DNA from 2 places in the Bradyrhizobium sp. USDA 4506 genome. Region 2 is predicted to be linked to the other one. Evidence: predicted binding sites of a transcription regulator. Region 2 holds the regulator's gene; the other holds the start of a gene.
What was found. The regulator LexA, encoded in region 2, represses DNA repair genes until DNA is damaged. The targets are predictions, from matches to a motif close to TGTTCNNNNTGTGTTCNG.
Positions count from the first base shown of each region.

Region 1 (8,429 bases), 340 kb from region 2:
TATCGTTTTCATCGACGATGATGTCGCCGACGTGGATGCCAATGCGGAATTCGATCCGCTTGAGTTGCGGCACCGTGGCATTTCGCTCGGCCATTCCGCGCTGGACCTCAATGGCGCAACGCACCGCATCCACGACACTGCCGAACTCGGCGAGCATGCCGTCGCCCGTGTGCTTGACGACCTTGCCACGGTGTTCGCTGATCTTGGGATCAGCGAGTCCACGCAGACACTCCCTCAGCCGGACGTGTGTCCCTTCCTCGTCCAGGCCGGTCAGCCGACTATATCCGGCCACGTCAGCCGCCAGGATAGCTGCAAGCCGCCGCTCAACGCGATGATCGGTCACAACGGCCTCCCGAAATCGGTAGATCCGCCGGCCCCCATCAAAGCATAGGGCGTTGCCCTTGGGCTAGGGGCGTACGGCATGCCGCCGGATTTTGCGGAGCCTGTCAACGGGGCGCGCATGTTGCGCGCCCGTTGGCTGCGTTCGGGCTGGGGGTTCTCCGAAGCGGCGGCGCTAGCCGCCGTTGCCGTTCTCGCCGCTTTCCTCTTCCGGAATGTGCTCGACCGAGACCACGTGCTCGTCCTCGGCGGTGTCGAACACGATCACGCCCTGGGTCGAGCGGCCGGCGACGCGGATATCGGCCACCGGGCAGCGGATCAGCTGGCCCTTGTCGGTGACCAGCATGATCTGGTCGGCGTCCTCGACCGGGAACGACGCCACCAGGTTGCCGTTCCGGTTGTTGACGCTCATCGCGACGATGCCTTTGCCGCCGCGGCCGGTGGTGCGGTACTCGTAGGACGAGGTCCGCTTGCCATAGCCGTTGACGGAGACGGTCAGCACCACCTGCTCGGCCGCCGACAGTTCGGCATAGCGCTCCTGCGACAGCTGGATCGCATTCGCGGTCTCCTCGCCCTCGGCCTCGACCGGCTCCTCGGTCGCGGCCTCGCCGGCCACCGCGCGCCGCATCTTCAAATAGGCCGAGCGCTCGTCCGAGGTGGTCTCGACATGGCGCAGGATCGCCAGCGAGATCAGCTTGTCGGCCTCGGCCAGCGCAATGCCGCGCACGCCCATCGAGGTGCGGCCGGTGAAGACGCGCACATCGGTGACCGGGAAACGGATGCACTGGCCGCCGGCGGCGGTCAGCAGCACGTCGTCATGCTCGGTGCAGATCTGGACGTCGACGATCGCCTCGCCTTCCCCGAGCTTCATGGCGATGATGCCGGAGCGGCGCACGTCGACGAAGTCGGACAGCTTGTTGCGGCGAACGGTGCCGCCGGTCGTCGCGAACATCACGTCGAGATTGGCCCAGGAGGATTCATCCTCCGGCAGCGGCATGATCGTCGTGATGCGTTCGCCCTGCTCCAGCGGCAGGATGTTGATCAGCGCCTTGCCGCGCGCGTTCGGCGCGGCCATCGGCAGCCGCCAGACCTTCTCCTTGTAGACCTGGCCGCGCGACGAGAAGAACAGCACCGGCGTGTGCGTGGACGCCACGAACAGGCGCGAGACGAAATCCTCGTCGCGGGTCTGCATCCCGGCGCGGCCCTTGCCGCCGCGGCGCTGCGCCCGGTAGGTCGACAGCGGCACGCGCTTGACGTAACCCGCATGCGACACGGTGACGACCATGTCCTCGCGCTGGATCAGGTCCTCGTCCTCGACCTCGCCTTCCTGCTCGATGATCACGGTCTTGCGCGGGGTGGCGAACTGCTGCTTCACCTCGGCCAGTTCGGTCTTGACGATGCCCTGCACGCGGGCACGCGAACGCAGGATGTCGAGATAGTCGGCGATCTCGGCCGCCAGCTTGTCGAGCTCTTCGGAAATCTCGTCGCGTCCCAGCGCGGTCAAGCGCTGCAGGCGAAGGTCGAGGATGGCCCTGGCCTGCTCCATCGACAGCCGCAGCGTGCCGTCCTCGTTGATGCGATGCCGGGGATCGTCGATCAGCGTGATCATCGCCTCGACGTCGCGTGCCGGCCAGTCGCGCGACATCAGGGCCTCGCGCGCGGTGTTCGGATCTGGCGAGGTCCGGATGACGCGGATGATCTCATCGATGTTGGCGACCGCGATCGCAAGGCCGACCAGAATGTGGGCGCGGTCGCGCGCCTTGCCGAGCAGGAACTTGGTCCGCCGGGTCACCACCTGCTCGCGGAACGCGACGAAGATGGTGAGCAGGTCCTTCAGATTCATCGTCTGCGGACGGCCGGAATCCAGCGCCAGCATGTTGGCCGGGAAATTGGTCTGCAGCGGTGTGAATCGGTAGAGCTGGTTCAGCACCACGTCGGGCACCGCTTCGCGCTTCAGTTCGATGACGACGCGATAGCCGTCGCGATCGGACTCGTCGCGCAGGTCCCCGATGCCCTCGATCTTCTTCTCTTTGACGAGATCGGCGATACGCTCGACCATCGTCGCCTTGTTCACCTGATAGGGAATCTCGGTGATGATGATCGCTTCACGGTCCTTGCGGATGGTGTCGATCGTCACCTTGCCGCGCATCACGATCGAGCCGCGGCCGAGATGGTAGGCGCTACGAATGCCCTGGCGGCCGAGGATGACGCCGCCGGTCGGGAAGTCCGGTCCGGGAATAATGTCGATCAGTTCGTCGATCGTGAGCGCCGGATTGTCGATCAGCGCCACGCAGGCGTCGACGACCTCGCCGAGATTGTGCGGCGGGATGTTGGTCGCCATGCCGACGGCGATGCCGCCGGCGCCATTGACCAGAAGGTTCGGGAACCGGGCCGGCAGAACCGACGGCTCTTTCTCGGAGTTGTCGTAGTTCGGCTGGAAATCGACCGTTTCCATGTCGATGTCAGCCAGCACGGCCAGCGCCGCCTTGGTCAGCCGCGCTTCGGTATATCGATAGGCCGCCGGTGGATCGCCGTCGACCGAACCGAAATTGCCCTGGCCGTCGATCAGCGGCACGCGCAGCGAGAAATCCTGCGCCATGCGGACCATCGCGTCGTAAATCGACTGGTCGCCATGCGGGTGATATTTACCGATCACGTCGCCGACGACGCGCGCGGATTTGACGTATTTCTTGTCCGGCGTATGTCCCTGCTCATGCATCGAATAGAGGATGCGCCGGTGCACCGGCTTGAGCCCGTCGCGCGCATCAGGCAGCGCACGCGACACGATCACGCTCATCGCGTAATCGAGGTAGGACTTCTTCATCTCGTCGAGAATGGAAACGGGACGAATATCTGAGGGTCCCGGCGGCTCGCCGGGCTTGTGGTCGTCGTTATCGGACAAAGGGGAAATCCGGTCGGTTCTACTGGGGAATCATATAGCCCATCGGGGGCCTGATAACCACCCTTGCGCGGCTCCGGCAAGCCGTTTTTCCGTTCGTTTTTTCATGCACTTACGGGTGGAGCACCGAGGTTCCGGCTGCTTGCTTGGGAAGCGCGTAGCGAATGGCGAATAGCAATGGAAAAATCCCCTATTCGCCACCCGCCATTCGCGACTTGCCTCTCCCGTCAGTGGCCGAAGACCACCGCGTGCATGATCCGCCCGGGCATCAAGGTGAACAGCCCGGCAATGATTAGCGCGCCGAAGAAAATGCCGATCATCGTGAACCTGTGGCGGCGGACATCGTGGCTCCGCGCGGCCGTGACGCCGAGCGCCAGCATGGCGAGCGAGAAGATCGACAGCAGGTGGATCGGGCTCCAGGGACCGACCAGCTGGATCTGATGGATCCAGAACGAGCTTCCGGCGACCACCAGCATCAGGATCACCCAGATCCAGCCCAGGGTCCGGTGCGGCAGCGTGCCTTTGGGGGCGGCGAGCTGGATGGAGCCCAGCACGAAGGCGGCCATCGCGGCAAAGGCATGGAGCGGGATCGCAGGCACAGCGTCGAGCAATGGCACGAGGCTCATGGTGGCGGCCCTCGAGTGAAGCTCGCGGCCAGGCATCAAATGCCGCAGGCCAATGTAAATATCATTCACATCGAGCTGTGTCAAAGCCCCGCGGAACCGCAAAGGTTCCCTGTCAATGCTCAAATGAGATCAGCCGAGTGCAAGGTTATCCTCATAATCCACACGAAGACATCCCTCCCCGCAATCAGGACGCCGATCCGGAGAACGATCTTCACGGAACGGCGCCTGACGGAATCGATGGAAGCGCGACCACTCCTCAGAACGGGATGTCGTCGTCCATGTCGCTGTTGCGGCTGCTGCCACCACCCGCGGCGACGGCGCGGCGCGGCGCTGAGCTGACCGGTCCGGCCGAGCCGAAATCGCTGCCGCCATCATCGGAGAAGCTGCTGCCCCCACCGCCACGCCCGTCGAGCATGGTGAGGTTGGAGTTGAAGCCCTGCAGCACGACTTCGGTCGAGTACTTCTCGACGCCGCTCTGGTCGGTCCATTTGCGGGTCTGCAACTGACCCTCAATGTACACCTTGGCGCCCTTCTTCAGATACTGCTCGGCGACCTTGCAGAGGCCCTCGTTGAAGATCACGACGCGGTGCCACTCGGTCTTTTCCTTACGCTCGCCGGTGCCCTTGTCGCGCCACGTTTCCGAGGTGGCGATGGAAAGGTTTGCGATCGGACGGCCGTCCTGCGTCCGCCGGATTTCCGGATCCTTGCCGAGGTTTCCCACCAGGATCACCTTGTTCACGCTTCCTGCCATCGCATCATCTCCACTCAAAAACCGGGCGTCCGGACATTCGGCCGCCACTCTCAACCTTCGCCACTTACGTCGCAGGCGTCGTGGATGACCCTATACGCCGGTGCCGGCTCGTCGCCTTTGCCGTCGCGCGGTTATCCACGGATATCGGGATATAGCACCGGATCCGGCATCGTTCCAGTTTTGTTCGCCACAACCAGCCGTAGAAGCGGCCAGTGCCGTCAGAGCGGCAGTCGATCTCGGCGCAGGCCGACGCTCGGCAGCAAGATTTAGAAAAACAACAAACAAATCAGCAGCTTGCCTTATCGATACTTCTCCCGCGAGTGTTGCATTTGGGAGACTGCGTTTGCGGTTGAATCAGCGTATAGCTCCAACCATGGCGCGGGCGCTCGCGTCTGGGATCGTGCTTCGGGACCGTTTGGAAGCCGATCGGGGTGCTGGGGGATTGATAATGAAGAAGTTTTTGCTCGGTACGGTTGCTCTGATTGCGTTTGCTGCGCCTGCCGCGGCTGCCGATCTCGCTGCGCGCCCCTACACCAAGGCGCCGCCGCCAGTGGTTGCCCCGATCTATGACTGGACCGGCTTCTACATCGGCGCCAACGGCGGCTGGGGCTCGAGCCACAATTGCTGGGACCAGCTCCCGGCCGGCATCTTCCTCGCATCAGATGGTTGCCATGATGCAACCGGCGGCGTCGCCGGTGGCCAGATCGGCTATCGCTGGCAGGCCGGCACCTGGGTGTTCGGCCTTGAAGCGCAGGGCGACTGGGCTGACCTGAAGGGCAGCAACAACAGCGCGATCTTCCCGGGCCTGTTCACCAACCAGTCCAAGATCGACGCGTTCGGCCTGTTCACCGGCCAGATCGGCTACGCCGTCAACAACGTGCTGCTCTACGCCAAGGGCGGCGCGGCACTGACCGACAACCGCTTCAACACCTACTTCACGCCGACCGGTGTGCTCGTCGGCAGCGCCAGCGACACCCGCTGGGGCGGTACCGTCGGCGCCGGCATCGAAGTCGGCTTCGCGCCGAACTGGACCGCAGGCATCGAATACGACCACCTGTTCATGCAGGACAAGACCTACAACCTGATCGCTCCCAACGGCACGCTGAACAGCACCATCCGCGATCGCCAGGACGTCGACCTCGTCACCGTCCGCGTGAACTACAAGTGGGGTGGCCCGGTCGTCGCGCGCTACTGATCGCGCCAGGCCGATTGATCCAGACGAAAGGCCGGCCTCGCGCCGGCCTTTTTGTTTGCGCCTGTTTGTGCGCCGGCTTTTTCGTTGCGTGTGCACGCGCACCTCACCGGGGCCGTTTTCGGTGCGTTGTGGTTTCGCGGATACACACGTTCCGGCATTTCTCTGTAGAAGCACCAGCACGTCACGCGACACTGCTGTGACGCTCTCTTCAAGATCTCTGAAGGGACAACAAGAAAATGGGACTGGGACTTTGAAAATGAGGATTGTTTTGCTGGCCTCGGCCGGCATGTTTGCACTGAGCGCTTTTGCACCGGCAATGGCCGCCGACATGGCGGCACGCGCGCCTTACGTGAAGGCTCCGGCGCCGGCCGCGATCTACAACTGGACCGGCTTCTACGTCGGCGGCTTCGGCGGCTACGCCAGCGAGAACTCCGGCACCCCGAGCATGGAAGGCGGCTTCGGCGGCGGCACCATCGGCTACAACTGGCAGGCCGGCAACATCGTGTACGGCCTCGAGGTCGACGCTGCAGGCGCTGACATCGACGCATCGGTCTCGACGCTCGGCGTCACCGCCCGCAGCAAAATCGACTCGCTCGGCACCGTGCGCGGCCGCCTCGGCTTCGCCGTCGACAAGGTGCTGTTCTACGGCACCGGCGGCTACGCCTGGGCCAACAACGAGGTCAGCGTCACCGCGCTCGGCGTGACCGCCTCGCAGAGCAACTTCCACTCCGGCTGGACCGTCGGCGCCGGCGTCGAAGCCTTCATCGCCCCGCAGTGGTCGATCAAGGGCGAATACCTGTATCGCAGCCTCGACAGCGAGAACTATTTCGGCGTGCCCTCCGGTACGCTCGAGCTGCACAGCGCCCAGTTCGGCGTGAACTATCACTTCGGCGGCCCGATCGTCGCCAAGTACTAAGATTGATCTGCGATCAGAACGCACCGAAAGGCCGGCCTCGCGCCGGCCTTTTTGCGTAAGAGCGTTTTCGAGCGAAGCGGATTCCGGCTCGCGGAAAGAAAACGGGTCAAAGCAGGAATCTGGAGCCCCTGTTCCGATTCCATCGGAACGGGGGAAAGGCTTTAGCGGAACCGGCCCTGCTGACGGCTGCTGCCATCAGGCAAACTATCCGTTGATGGACGCGACTCAGCACTGGAAATTGTCGGCCGTTCTTCCTACGTTCCAGCCTTCACACCCCATCGGCGCAAGGTCCCGGCATCACCGGCGATGCGCGCCCAAAAGGCGCCCAAGCATGCGCCCGGAACCGTCGCTATGGATGAAGTGCTCAAGGCGAAGCGCCAACAGAACGCCGGCTCCTCATCGCGCGCCATCACGATCCGTGGCGCGCGCGAACACAATCTGAAGAACATCGACGTCGAGATTCCCCGCGACAAGCTCGTGGTGTTCACCGGCCTGTCCGGTTCCGGCAAATCGTCGCTCGCGTTCGACACCATCTATGCCGAGGGCCAGCGCCGCTACGTCGAGTCGCTGTCGGCTTATGCGCGCCAATTCCTCGAGATGATGCAGAAGCCGGATGTCGACCAGATCGACGGCCTGTCGCCGGCGATCTCGATCGAGCAGAAGACCACGTCGAAGAATCCGCGCTCCACCGTCGGCACCGTCACCGAGATCTACGACTACATGCGCCTGCTCTGGGCGCGCGTCGGCGTGCCCTATTCGCCGGCCACCGGCCTGCCGATCGAGAGCCAGATCGTCTCGCAGATGGTCGATCGCGTGCTGGCGCTGCCGGAAGGCACCCGTCTATATCTGCTGGCGCCGGTCGTGCGCGGCCGCAAGGGCGAGTACAAGAAGGAGCTCGCCGAGTATCTCAAGAAGGGCTTTCAGCGCGTCAAGATCGACGGCACCTTCTACGAACTGTCCGAAGCGCCCGCGCTCGACAAGAAATTCCCGCACGACATCGACGTCGTGGTCGACCGCATCGTGGTGCGTCCCGACCTCGCCCAGCGCCTTGCGGAAAGCTTTGAGACCGCGCTGAAGCTCGCCGAGGGCCTCGCCGTGATCGAATACGCCGATGCGCCGGCGGCGGCAGCGCAGGACGACAAGAAAGAGGACAAGAAGAAGACCGCCAAGATCCACGACAAGAGCGGGCCCGAGCGTATCCTGTTCTCGGAGAAGTTCGCCTGTCCGGTCTCCGGCTTCACGATCCCCGAGATCGAGCCGCGCCTGTTCTCGTTCAACAACCCCTATGGCGCCTGCCCGGCCTGCGGCGGCCTCGGCGTCGAGCAGCATATCGACGAGGACCTGGTCATCCCCGACAAGGAGCTGACCTTGCGCAAGGGCGCGATCGCGCCCTGGGCGAAATCGTCCTCGCCCTACTACATCCAGACCCTGACCGCGCTCGGCAAGCACTACAAGTTCACGCTCGACACCAAGTGGAAGGACCTCACCAAGAAGGTCCAGAACGCGCTGCTGCACGGCTCCGGCGACGACGAGATCAAGTTCTCCTATGAGGACGGCGTCCGCTCCTACGACACCAAGAAGCCGTTCGAGGGCGTCATCACCAACATCAACCGCCGCTACCGCGAAACCGAGAGCGAGTGGGCGCGCGAGGAGCTCGGCAAGTATTTCTCCGACGTGCCCTGCGAAGGCTGCAACGGCCATCG
Region 1 is NZ_JBSSBM010000002.1:2,655,794-2,664,222, reverse strand. It holds gene ACVIHF_RS14650 (adenylate/guanylate cyclase domain-containing protein) at 1-343, opposite strand, end outside; gene gyrA (DNA gyrase subunit A) at 515-3,241, opposite strand; gene ACVIHF_RS14640 (DUF2306 domain-containing protein) at 3,466-3,864, opposite strand; gene ACVIHF_RS14635 (single-stranded DNA-binding protein) at 4,121-4,615, opposite strand; gene ACVIHF_RS14630 (outer membrane protein) at 5,064-5,810, shown strand; gene ACVIHF_RS14625 (outer membrane protein) at 6,067-6,726, shown strand; gene uvrA (excinuclease ABC subunit UvrA) at 7,078-8,429, shown strand, end outside.
Region 1: the regulator LexA is predicted to act here: its motif matches at 4,786-4,803, upstream of ACVIHF_RS14635 (single-stranded DNA-binding protein).

Region 2 (8,429 bases):
CAAACCGAACAGAATGAATGCGGCCGTCAGGCCGATCGACTGATAAGTTGGGATCAGTCCGATCGCTCCCGTTCCTAGGCCCATTCCGCTCAGCGTAATGAGGAATGTATATTTGCGGCCGACCCGATCGCCCATCCATCCGAACAGGAAGGCCCCCAGCGGGCGGATCAGGAATCCCGCAGTGAACAGCGCGATCGTGCTCAGCAGGGCTGCGACAGGGTGGGATTGCTCAAAGAACTTGACCGAAAGAACCGCGGCCAGGCTGCCAAAAATATAAAAGTCGTACCATTCAATGATGTTTCCCACTGACGCAGCGACAATCACGCGGCGAAAATCGCTTGGTACTTGAATTGCCATGTGCTGCTCCTCTCAAAAGCAAACGCTACTCCTCGCGTTTTTCAGCGATCTATCCGCTCGCGGAGTGCGCGTGGTGCGCGGCGTTACAGGCGAGATTTGCGCGTTCGTCCGCAACGCCTGATCTCAGGGGAGTTGTGGCCACCTGAGAGGAGCTCCAGCGGCCTTCAAGTGCCGCGAGCCGTCACTGCCTCATCCCCGTCTCTTTGGGAGCGGAGGCATCGGAACAGTCTATTCCTAATGTGATCGGTATCTTAGTGAGACTTTCGGCTCGATCGATTTGACGCAGGCGGCAGCCGTGGCCCGGCGCGAGCTAGGCAAGGCGCGACGATCCAGGTACCCGGGCGTTGCCGGTCCGTATTCTGCATCCGTTCCGCTAGTCGGGTGACGGGGCCATCCGCTAGCCTGCCGGCCGGCAGGGATCGCAAGCGGAATGGCGGAGCAGGGCACGACGCCGGGCGGCAAACGCGGCTACGCGGGGACGTGGCCGCCGCGCACGGCTGCGCCGGTCGGCGGCTTTCTCCCGGCGCGCGCCGGCATCTGGAAGCCTCTCGTCGAGACAGTGCGGCAATGGGCGCGCGCGGAGGCGGGGGCGGGCCGCCTGTTGCCCTGGGTGCCGGTGGCGTTCGGCACCGGCATCGCGTTCTATTTCGCGGCCGAGCACGAGCCGGTGCTGTCGGTCGCGGCCACCGTCGCAATCCTGCTCTGCCTGCTGGCGCTGCTGCTGCGGCGGCGCAGCGTGTTTCCCGTTATCGTGATGCTGGCCGCGGTCGCCGCGGGCCTTGCGACGGCGACCTGGAAGACGGCGCGCGTCGCTCACACGGTGCTGGCGCGACCGATGTTCTCGGTGGCGCTGACCGGCTTCGTCGAGACGCGCGACATCCGCGAGTTTCGATGGAGAGCCCGCGCGACATGACGAAGCTCAATCGGGTCCGGCTCTCGGTGAAGAAGGGCACCGCGCCCGATGTCGGCAGCTTCGTTGAGTTGAAGGCGCGGCTGTTGCCGCCGCTCGGGCCGCAGCGCCCGGGCTCCTATGATTTCGGCCGTGACCTGTATTTCCAGGGCATCGGCGCCTCCGGCTTCGTGATGGGCGCCGTCAAGACCAGGGAGCCGCCTGCGACCGGCGGCTTTGCGCTGCGCTACGCCGCCTTCATGCAGGGCCTGCGCGACGCCATCGACGCGCGGATTCGCACCACGCTCGACGGCGACCAGCGCGCGATCGCAACCGCCTTGCTCACCGGCCGGCGCGATGCGATCTCGACGCCGGTCAACGATGCGATGTTCATCTCGGGGCTCGGCCATGTGCTGTCGATCTCCGGCTACCACATGGCCGTGGTCGCCGGCGTCGTGTTCTTCGCGGTGCGCGCGCTGCTCGCGCTGTTTCCGGCGCTGACGGCGGGGCATCCGATCAAGAAATGGGCCGCGGCGGCCGCGCTGGTCGCCGCGGCGTTCTATCTGTTGCTGTCGGGCGCGGAGGTCGCGACGCAACGGTCGTTCTTCATGACCGCCGTGGTGCTGCTCGCCGTGATCGTCGACCGCCGCGCGATCACCTTCCGGACGCTGGCGGTGGCGGCGCTGATCGTGCTCGCGATCGCGCCGGAGGCGCTGGTGCATCCCAGTTTCCAGATGTCGTTCGCCGCGACGCTCGGGCTGGTGGCGCTGGTGCAGATCGGGCTGCCGAACCTGCTGGCGTCGCCCGACCATTCGGCGACCGCGCGCGTCGCGCTGTGGGGCGGGCGCGAGCTCACGATGCCTGATGCTGGCCTCGCTGGTGGCGGGGCTGGCGACGACGCCCTATGCCGCATTCCATTTCCACCGCGTGACGCCCTACGGGCTGCTTGCGAACCTTGCGGCGATGCCTGTCGTCTCGGCGGTCGTGATGCCGGCCGGCCTGCTCGGGCTCGTCGCCATGCCGGTCGGCTTCGACGGACTGTTCTGGGCGATCATGGGTCTTGGCATCGACTGGATGATCCTGGTGACGCAATGGGTCGCCGCACTCCCGGGCGCGGTCGGCCGCATGGCGGCGTTCGGCATCGGGCCGCTGATCGCAGCGAGCGCCGGCCTCATCCTGCTCGGGCTGCTGCGCACGCCGCTGCGCTGGTCAGGCGCGGTGCTGCTGCTGGTGGCCTCGGTCTGGGCGCTCAGGGTGCCGCAGCCGGACGTGCTGATCTCGGGCGACGGCCGCAACGTCGCGGTGCGTGGCGGTGACGGGTGGCTGCATCTGATGCACAGCGCCAAGGATGCATTTTTGGTCAAGGAGTGGCTGGCGGCGGACGCCGACGCGCGCACCGCCACCGATGCGTCGCTCGGCGAGGGCGTCTCGTGCGATGCCGGCGGCTGCGTGACCCAGGGACCCGGCGGCGTCTTCGTCGCGCTGGCGACCCGGCCGGAGGCGCTGGCGGACGACTGCGAGCGCGCAGCCCTGATCGTGACGGCGCGGCCGGCGCCGCAGGGCTGCGCGGCATCGGTGATCGATGCCGAGCGGCTGCGCCGCCACGGCGCGCTGGTGCTGCGAAGGATCAGGGACGGCTACGCCGTCGATGCGGTCAAGCCCGGCGGGATCGACCGGCCGTGGTCGCCGGCAGTTCCCGGCGACGGCGAGAGCGAAACGACGCTGCGCGCGCCCGCCGCCGCGCCGCGGCCTGCGGTGGATGCGACGCCGGCCGAGACCGATCTGCAGGGCGATGATTAGCCGTGGTCCGGCGAGGGGCCGCTCGGCAGCTCGAACAGGCCGAGATGGTATTCGTCGGAGTCGGGGCCGGCGTCGGGCTTCTTGACGAGGGTGAAGGAAGCCTCGGGAAATTGCTCCCAGACTTTCAGGTCGTCGGCCGTTACCGTCAGCCAACCGAACCGGAACATGTAGCGGCCCGGTTCCGTGACGCGTCCAGCCTTTTGCCATGTGACCTTATCGACCACCGCGCACGTCCTCCGTGCCCGATGATGCGCCAAGGCGCCGGCCGACGCAAATCTCCTTCTGCGCCCCGGAAGCGGGAGTCCGGGGTCGCCCGAAATTGCTTAGGTCATCCGCCGCCGAACAGCTCATTCCGCGGCGACGATGCGCTCAACCCAAAAACAGCGTTGCGAATGCGGAGGGCCGCCGCTCCACAACCTTCGGCTTCTGCTCGACCGGCGGATGCAGCGCCGGCAATTGCAGCACGCTAACGCGCTGTCCCTCGACCAGCTGGGTCACCAGCACATGGCTGCCGTCGGGGAATTCGACCGCGTCATGATGCCGATCAGGCACGTCGGGCTCGACTTCGTTGAACACGCCGACGCGATAGTTCAGCGTCTTGGTCCAGATCCAGCGGCTGTCGTAGCGAACGTTCTCGGCGAAAGCGAGCTCGGTGCCCGGCAGCATGCAGACCGCGACAGTGGGGTCATTCTCCGAAGCAAAGCCGCGGGTCGACGTGCCGCGGAACGTCGTCGTGATCAGCGTCTCTCCGACAATGGCGGGGCGCGATGCCACGGCGTGCAGACTATAGTCACACATCGGATGGCTCCTCATTTCGAGGTAGCGACCCGTGCCTCTCCTTGAGGCATTAGGGCCTCTACCAGAGTGGACGATAGCGAACGAGCGTCTGCTCGTTTCTGGGCGATTGTACGACTGGTCCGAGATCGCTCCGATCACAAACACGCGACGCTGCGCGAGAGGTATCGGAGCGCATCGGGCAGGCCGTACGCTACACTATCATGCAAGGAACGATCCGACGTGTTGCTCGTTCCCGGCCGCCGCAAGTATTTGCAATTCAGTATTTGCGATAAAGGCCGATCAGCTTGCCCTGGATGCGGACCCGGTTCGGCGGCAGGATGCGCACTTCATAGGCGGTGTTGGCCGGCTCGAGCGCGATCGATGCGCCGCGGCGGCGGAAGCGCTTCAGGGTGGCTTCCTCCTCGTCGATCAGCGCCACCACGATGTCGCCGGTATTGGCGACGTCGTTGCGCTGGATCAGCGCCATGTCGCCGTCGAGGATGCCGGCATCGACCATCGAGTCGCCGCGCACCTCGAGCGCATAGTGCTCGCCGGCACCGAGCATGTCGGGCGGCACGCTGATGGTGTGGCTGCGGGTCTGCAGCGCCTCGATCGGCGTACCGGCGGCGATCCGGCCCATCACGGGGACCGCGACCGGACGGTTGCCGTCGTCCTCGGCAATCGGCGGCGTGCTGGCGCGCCGGCCGAGGGTGCCTTCGATGACGCTGGGCGTGAAGCCGCGGCGGCCGTTGCCGCCGCCGGCCGAGAGTTCGGGCAGCTTGATGACCTCGATGGCGCGGGCGCGGTTCGGCAGGCGGCGGATGAAGCCGCGCTCCTCCAGCGCAGTGATCAGGCGGTGGATACCGGACTTCGAGCGCAGGTCGAGCGCATCCTTCATCTCGTCGAAGGAGGGCGGTACGCCGGCCTCTTTCAGACGTTCATTGATGAAACGCAGTAGTTCGTACTGTTTGCGCGTGAGCATCTCGAGTATTCCCCCGGTTGATAGCGTCGTTCGATTCCGAGACTCTTCTGGTGGGGCCTGCAGGCCGGGCCTGACCTCAGGAGCATGTGCTCGATGCACCTGCTTCCACGCGGCTTCCCGATTGTAGACACCAGTACTCGAAACAAATCATGAACGGACACTATATGTTCGATATGTGTTCCGCAACCACTTAATTTCCGGTGAACGTGTCGGGCAACGCACAATCGGCGGGGCGCGAAAACCCTATTCGGGCAGTGTCAGGATCTCGCATTCGCTGCCTTCGACGGCCGCCGCCGCGAACGGCGGGCGCACGAGAAGTGCCCGTGCCGCAGCGAGATTCCCGAGCAGCGACGAGTCCTGCTGCGTCACCGGCGTTGCGATCAGCGTGCCGTCCTCGCGCGCTTCGAGACGCGCACGCAGATAGTCCTCGCGCTGGTCGTTGGCTGCGAGGTCGCGGCCGAGCAGGGCGCTCGCGCGGCGATGATGAATCACTTTCCGGCCGCTCAGCGCCCGAATCAACGGCACCAGGAACAGGAAGGCGCAGACATAGGACGACACCGGATTGCCGGGCAGACCGATCACCCGCATCGCGCCGAGCCGGCCATGCATCATCGGCTTGCCGGGCCGCATCGCAATCCGCCAGAACGCCATCTCGACGCCCTCGGCTTCCAGCGACCGCTTGACGAGATCGTGGTCGCCGACCGAGGCGCCGCCTGTCGTGATGAGGACATCGGCGCCGGCCTCGCGTGCCCGGCGGATGCCCGCCGTGGTCGCCTCTGCCGTGTCGGCGGCAACGCCGAGGTCGACGGTCTCGGCGCCTTCGGCGCGCGCCAGCGCTCGCAGCGCGTAGCCGTTGGAATAGACGATCTGGCCGGGACCGGGCTGCGAGCCCGGCATCACCAGCTCGTCGCCGGTCGCCAGCACCGCGACCTTCGGGCGGCGGCGCACCGCAAGTTCCGGATAGTTCATGGCGGCCGCCAGCGACAGCGCGCGGTCGGACAGGCGGCTGCCGCCGGCGAGCAGCACCTCGCCCTCACGGAAGTCGACCCCAGCCGGGCGGATGTGCCGCCCGACGCTGGCGGCCTCCGTGATCGTGATGTGGTCGCCGTCGACGGCGGTGTCCTCCTGGATGATCACCGCGTCGGCGCCATTGGGGATCACGCCGCCGGTGAAGATCCGCACCGCCTCGCCGGCGCCGACCGTCCGCTCGAACGGCCGGCCGGCGGCGACTTCGCCGATCACCTTGAGCCGGGCCTTTAGATCAGCCGCATCGGCGGCGCGCACCGCATAGCCGTCCATCGCCGACATCGGCTGCGGCGGCTGGGTGCGGAGCGCCGCGAGGTCGTGCGCAAGCGTGCGGTGGTAGGCGGCATCGAGCGCGACCATCTCCTCCGGCAGCGGTTCGGCGCCGGCGAGGACGGCGGACAGGGCATCGGCAACCGGCATCAGGGCCACGCTCAGAGCTCCTCAATTCTTAATGTTCAAATTCCAAGTGCGGTCAAAGCCCTTGCCACGTCATCCGTCGACGTCACGTGGATAGCATGAAGGCCGCGCGCCCGCGCACCTTCGATATTGGCGGCCAGGTCGTCGAAGAACAGGATCCGCGACGCCGGCACGCCGATGGCTTTTACCACATGATCGTAGGCCTCGGCGTCGGGTTTGCGGAAGCCGATGCTCGAGGACAGGAAGACGTTGCGGAAATGGCTGAGCAGCTCGGCATGGGTGACCGAGAAATGCGCGACATGGGCCGGATTGGTGTTGGAGAAGGCGTAGAGCGGCATCCGCTTGGCGGCCGCCGCGAGCAGCGGGGCGATGCCCGGCATCTCGCCGGTGAAGATCGCGTTCCAGCCTTCGAGGAACTGGGCGTCCGTGATGTTGATGCCGAGCGTCCGGCGCAGATTCTCGAAGAATGCCGCGTCGTCGATCCGGCCGATCTCATGATGCTTGAAACTGTCGTCGACGACAAAGCGCGTGGCGAGCTCGGCGGGCGCACAGCCGGCATGCTGCGCCCAGTGCGCCATCACCTTGTCAAAGTTGATGTCGAGCACGACGCGGCCGATATCGAACAGCAGCACGTCGACGGAGTTGGGAGAGAATTGCGAGGTCATTGCGTGAAACCGTGTACGAGAATTGCGGGCAGGCGGCAATGTCCTCGATTTCAGTGACCGGTGTGTGGATTGTGCGTGGCGTTGCATTCATCGCGAGACTGTTCCCGCGCACACCGTCGTCCCGGCGAAGGCCGGGACCCATAACCACAGGGTTGGGTTGTTGAGAGGAAGCTGTGGCCCCAGCGTCGCGCAACAATTGAGATTTGGGGTAATGGCTCCCGGCCTTCGCCGGGACGACGGCGGGTGTCGTCGCTTGTGCGTCAAACATCCGCATTCTCGCGACATGATCTGTCCGAGCCTTGCTCTTTTCACCCTATATTTTTGCTGCGGGGCTTGGCTTGCCGCGTCGGGCAACTCAGTGGCACGCACGCACGAGCTTTCAGCGCACCAAGCGACTTGATGCTTGCCGCGGCCTGACGCCCGCGGTGGCTTGGTGCCCGCCGGACGTAGCTCTCACAGCCTGGACAGTGCCAAGCCGAGGTAACCGATCAGCGCACCGGTGCTGAGAATGATGACGACGAGCGCCTGTTCCGAGCGTGCTTGCAAGGTTTTCCGGGTCACGGCGTTGGACGCTCCGTCTTCGAGATCATGCGGTCCAACGAACAGCATCAATTTCCGTTCCGGTCCTTCCCCCGGGAACCTTCACGACCTGCCGAGTGACGCGACGAATGCGGAACAGGAATGCGGGTCGGCCGCCTATGAGGGCGGTGCGATCCCCGGAACGGGGAAAGCGCGGCACATCTCGACGCTGTTCGACCTCAGTCGCTTGACGACCGCTGCATCTCCCTTCGACCGGAGGGATTCCGCAGTGAGTTCGGCGATCAGGCGCATTTCGGGCTCGCCCATGCCGCGCGTGGTCGCCGCCGGCGTCCCGAGGCGGATGCCGCTCGGCCTGAGCGGCGGCCGCGGATCGTCGGGAATGATCTGCTTGTTTGCGGTGATCCCGACGGCGTCGAGAATGTTCTCGGCCGCGCCGCCGTCCAGGCCGACGCTGGCCACCGTATCCACAACCATCATGTGATTGTCGGTTCCGCCGGTGATCAACGTCATGCCGCGTTCCATCAACGCTTCGGCCAGGACCTTCGCGTTGCGCATGACCAGTCTTGCATAGGCCTGAAAATCGGACGTCGATGCCTTCTTCAGCGTGACCGCGGTTCCGGCCACAACGTTCATGTGCGGACCTCCCTGCAGTCCCGGAAACACCGACGCGTCGATCTTGCCGGCGAACTCCCGGCGACAGAGAACGATGCCGCCGCGCGGCCCGCGAAGCGTCTTGTGCGATGTCGTCGTCATCACGTCGAAACCCGCATCGAGCGGATTGCGCAAGGCGTTGCCGGCGATCAGGCCGCCGTAATGGCTGACGTCGGCCATGGTCAGCGCACCCACCTCATCGGCAATGCTCTTGAAGGACGCATAATCCAGATCGCGCGGATAAGAGCTGTAGCCGCACAGCACCAGCTTCGGACGGACGTGCCGGGCCATGGCGCGGAGCTCATCGAAATCGATGGCGCCGCCG
Region 2 is NZ_JBSSBM010000002.1:2,998,526-3,006,954, reverse strand. It holds gene ACVIHF_RS16300 (MFS transporter) at 1-357, opposite strand, end outside; partial or broken gene ACVIHF_RS16295 (ComEC/Rec2 family competence protein) at 788-3,046, shown strand; gene ACVIHF_RS16290 (hypothetical protein) at 3,043-3,270, opposite strand; gene ACVIHF_RS16285 (hypothetical protein) at 3,416-3,844, opposite strand; gene lexA (transcriptional repressor LexA) at 4,101-4,805, opposite strand; gene ACVIHF_RS16275 (molybdopterin molybdotransferase MoeA) at 5,049-6,260, opposite strand; gene ACVIHF_RS16270 (HAD family hydrolase) at 6,287-6,913, opposite strand; gene ACVIHF_RS16265 (hypothetical protein) at 7,367-7,522, opposite strand; gene ACVIHF_RS16260 (serine hydroxymethyltransferase) at 7,610-8,429, opposite strand, start outside.